Regions from separate parts of the Paenibacillus sp. JT31N11 genome, predicted to be linked through region 2. Evidence: predicted binding sites of a transcription regulator. Region 2 holds the regulator's gene; the other holds the start of a gene.
What was found. Region 2 encodes Rex, which represses fermentation and respiration genes when NADH is low (regulators of the CRP and FNR family bind a similar motif). Its sites were predicted from a motif close to TTGTGAAATATTTCACAA; they were not measured.

Region 1 (2,207 bases), on a different contig from region 2:
GCCGCGTCATCAGTGACCGCGAGAAACGGATAGTCGCTTATCACGAAGCCGGGCATACCATTGCCGGTTACTTCCTGGAGCATGCGGATGTGGTGCATAAAGTTACCATCATCCCGCGCGGTAAAGCAGGCGGTTATGTTATCATGCTTCCTAAGGAAGGCGACCGCATGCTGTCAACCAAGAAGGAGCTGCTCGATAAAGTAACGGGACTCCTTGGAGGACGTGTTGCCGAAGAGCTGTTCATTGGCGAAATCGGCACAGGCGCTTACAGTGACTTCAAACAAGCGACCAGCATTGTTCGTGCCATGATTATGGAATACGGGATGAGCGACAAGCTTGGACCGATGCAGTTCGGCAGCTCGCAGGGTCAGGTATTCCTGGGTCGTGATATCGGACATGAACAGAATTATTCCGATGCCATCGCCTATGAAATTGACCAGGAAATGCAGAGCTTTATTCAATCCTGCTACGATCGTGCCAAAGCGCTGCTTACGGAGAAAAGCAAAGAGATGCATCTCATTGCATCAACTCTGCTGGAAGTGGAAACGCTGGAGCTTGATCAAATCAAGCGTCTGATCGAGACGGGCTCGATCGATGGAACAGGTACAGGAACTCCATCCGAAGGCACCTCTGAAGAACCTCACGGGGAGCCAATCATTGATAACATCGGTGGTGTGAAGGTTCGCATTCAATCCAAGGAAACAGAAGATCTGTCGCCTCCGGACGATCCGGATAGCGGCAACGACAACGGACCCAAATAAAGACCAGATCAAAGCCATCGAAGGCTGTTCGCAAGCAGACAACTGCGCGGGCAGCCTTTTTTGCCCCGGTAAGAATGATTATTGATTTTTTTAATATATTGTGTAAAAAATTTACTTTGCCGTACCAAAGTGGATGCAGCCGTTTCTTCTTGAAAACAAGCCTCTGTAGAAGGGTGGATAAGATTTGCAGCCCCTATGTGTTCAATGAAGCGCATTGTCTTCGCAGATGGCTCAAAACGGTCCCTTTTGTCGGTTGACAGCAGGAAGCACACTGTGTAAATTAAATGTTAAACAATCGAAAACGCTTTGTCATGATTGTGCGGCAGATTGAACATCTATAAGTCATGTAGGGGTTTGTGCATCTGTTCACAAAGTCAGTGAAAAGAGGAGACTTAAGACTATGGAAGCATTGGCTCTCGAGCGCAAAGCGGAACAAAACCGCGAGCTGCGGGAACGTTTAATGCAGCTTAAGAAAGAACGCAACGCTATTATATTGGCGCATTATTATCAGCGTGACGAAATACAGGAGGTGGCTGACTTCCGCGGGGACTCGTTCCTGCTCGCACAGAAGGCCGCTCAGACCGACGCAGATGTTATTGTTTTCTGCGGCGTCCATTTTATGGGGGAAAGCGCCAAGATTTTGGCTCCAAACAAGACGGTCATTATTCCTGATGAACGTGCCGGTTGCCCAATGGCCGATATGGTCAATGTGGATGGTCTGCGCAAGCTGAAGGCGCAGCATCCCAATGCGAAAGTCGTGACTTATATTAACTCCTCTGCTGAGATCAAAGCGGAAACGGATATTTGCTGTACCTCGGCCAACGCTGTCCGTGTGGTGAACTCGGTGGATTCGGACGAGGTCATCTGGGTGCCGGACAAGAACCTCGGTCACTATGTTCAGCAGCACACGGACAAAAAAATGATCATTTGGGAAGGCTACTGCAACACCCACGATATGCTGACCGTCAAAGATGTAGAAGAGATGAAAGCCAAGTATCCGAATGCACAATTTGTCGTTCATCCGGAATGCCGCCCGGAAGTCGTTCAACTTGGCGATTTTGTAGGAAGCACGACGGCGATCCTGAAATACTGCAAAGAGTCGGACAACAAAGAATTTATTGTAGGCACGGAGGATGGCACCGGTTACCAATTGCGTTTGGACAGCCCGGGCAAAACCTTCCATTTTGCTTCCAAGTATCTGGTTTGCCCGAATATGAAGGTGAACAACCTCAAGAAGCTTGTAAAAAGCCTTGAAACCATGCAGCCGCAAATATATGTTCCCGACCATATTGCCGATCAGGCACGACTATCACTGGAGCGCATGCTGCTGGTGAAATAAGGAATGAACTTTAGAGAGGAAAATCTATTACGATGATCCCACGATATTTAGTAGATGTATCGCTCGCAGCTCTTCCTGTTATCGACAAGGATGTTATTGTCATTGGG
Region 2 (2,207 bases):
TTTCGCGGCAAGCAGGGAAATTTCCTCATCCGTCAAATGTACGGCATGCGCAACGAACGACGGACGCGAGAAGAATCCGAGCTTATCCAGATGCTCGACAGGGCGGCAGCCGTATTCATTCACATTCTGCTGCACCTCTGCAGCCGTCTCGGACATATGGGTATGTAACGGGACATCGAGCTCATGCGCCGCATCTATTATGCGTTCAATATAATCGGGAGGACAAGTATAGGGTGCATGCGGGGACATCATAGTGGTGATTCGTCCATCCGCTTTGCCGTTCCAGTCTCTGGCGAAGCTCTTGGCTTCCTCCAGCTTGGCCGTCTGCACATCCGGCGGGCATAAGCCGATAACGCCGCGCGTCAACACCCCTCTGATACCCGATTGCTCCACAACCTCGGCCACGATATTCATCCGGTCGTACATATCCACAAAGGTCGTGGTGCCGGATTTCAACATCTCGATCACGGCAAGGGAAGTACCCCACCGGGTATCCTCATCGATATACTTGCCCTCCATTGGCCACATCTTCTGCTCCAGCCATACCTGGAGATTCTGATCATCCGAGTAGCCGCGCAGCAGCGACATTGCCGCATGACCATGCGTATTTATCAGGCCAGGCATGAAGATGAGGCCGCTTCCGTCCATACGCAGCGCGCCTTCCGGCAGCGGGCTTGGCGGCTGTTCGCCCAGATAAGTGATGAGGTCATTTTCAACCACCATATGCCCCTTCAACACGGGAGCCTTTTCGTTCATTGTCACAAAGGTGCCGTTCTCAATCCATAACCGGTTCATCCGTTTCGTCCCCTTCTTTTTCCAGGTAATAGGCCAAGCTTAGCAGCTCCGTCGTAAAATCGGCATAATGGATACGAACATGCTCCGGGACGCGAAGGATCGTGGGGGCAAAATTCAAAATGCCCTCCACACCGGCTTCCACAAATCCGTCCGCTACATTCTGCGCTTCTGCAGCAGGTACCGTAATGATGCCGATGCGGATATTGCGGGCAACGACGATATCCTTCAACTGATCCATGGGCATGACGACCAGACTGTTGATCGCTACCCCGATCATGGCCGGATTAGCGTCAAAAACAGCGGTAATTTTCATATTATCTTTTAAATACGTATTGTAATTGCACAAAGCCCGACCCAGGTTGCCGGCACCGACAAGTCCGACATTCAGACCTTGGTCGAGCTTGAGGATTTGGCGGATTTTCTCTATCAGATAGGATACATCATAACCGATCCCCTTGCGTCCAAATTCACCGAAGTAGGCGAGATCCTTGCGGATTTGGGCCGGATTCAGATCCAGTTTGTTCCCAAGCTCCTGGGAGGAAACCGTCTGCACGTCCCTCTTGCTCAAATCGCTGAGAACCTGCAAATAAACCGGGAGCCTGCGGACGACTGCTTCGGATATTTTCTTCATGACTTCACCCCTTCTTGACCTACGGACAGCCATTCCCCGATTCGCGGAACGATCTGTTCCAAGTGCATATGCTCAATCTTCGGCCCTGGAAGCGAGTAAAGAAAATACTTGCCATAATACGTATCGATGACCCGTGTATCATAAATCAGGACAATCCCCCGGTCCCGGTTGGTGCGGACCAACCGTCCGAACCCCTGCTTGAAACGGATAACCGCCTGGGGAATGGACAGTTTCATGAATGGATTCTGCTTCTGCTCCTGCAGCAGCTCCGATTTGGCTTCAACGAGCGGATGATTGGGTGGTTGAAAAGGCAGCCTCACAATAGCCAGGCAGGTGAGCGCATCGCCGGGAATATCAACCCCTTCCCAGAAGCTGCTCGTTCCCAGCAGCACCGATGCCGCCTGCTGCTGAAATCTGCGCGTAAGCTTGCTGCGGTTCCCGCTGTCAATTCCCTGTCCGAGCAGTTGAATTCCGCTTGGAGCCAGCAATTCCTTGAGCGGATCATAGACCTGGCGCAGCATCCGGTAGGAGGTAAACAAAACCAGCATTCTCCCTTTTGTCTGGATAGCGGCTTCGGCCAATGATTTGATCAGCATTTCATTAAACAGCGGATCACCCGCCGCTCCCTTCAATACGGGAAAATTGCGCGGAATGATGACCAGCGCCTGATCCCGGTAATTAAATGGAGATGGCAGCTGAACCGTTTTAAGCCGTCCGCTTTGTTCATCCTGGTTCAGGCCCAGCTGCTCACAGGCATATTGGAAGGACTTCTGCACCGACA

Region 1: the regulator Rex is predicted to act here: its motif matches at 1,116-1,133, upstream of nadA (quinolinate synthase NadA).

What each region holds. Positions count from the first base shown of each region.
Region 1 covers NZ_JBWDNQ010000024.1:54,555-56,761, forward strand. The annotation lists gene ftsH (ATP-dependent zinc metalloprotease FtsH) at 1-761, shown strand, start outside; gene nadA (quinolinate synthase NadA) at 1,162-2,100, shown strand; gene nadB (L-aspartate oxidase) at 2,133-2,207, shown strand, end outside.
Region 2 covers NZ_JBWDNQ010000002.1:356,026-358,232, forward strand. The annotation lists gene AC0YNV_RS09640 (amidohydrolase) at 1-795, opposite strand, end outside; gene AC0YNV_RS09645 (redox-sensing transcriptional repressor Rex) at 776-1,426, opposite strand; gene dinG (ATP-dependent DNA helicase DinG) at 1,423-2,207, opposite strand, start outside.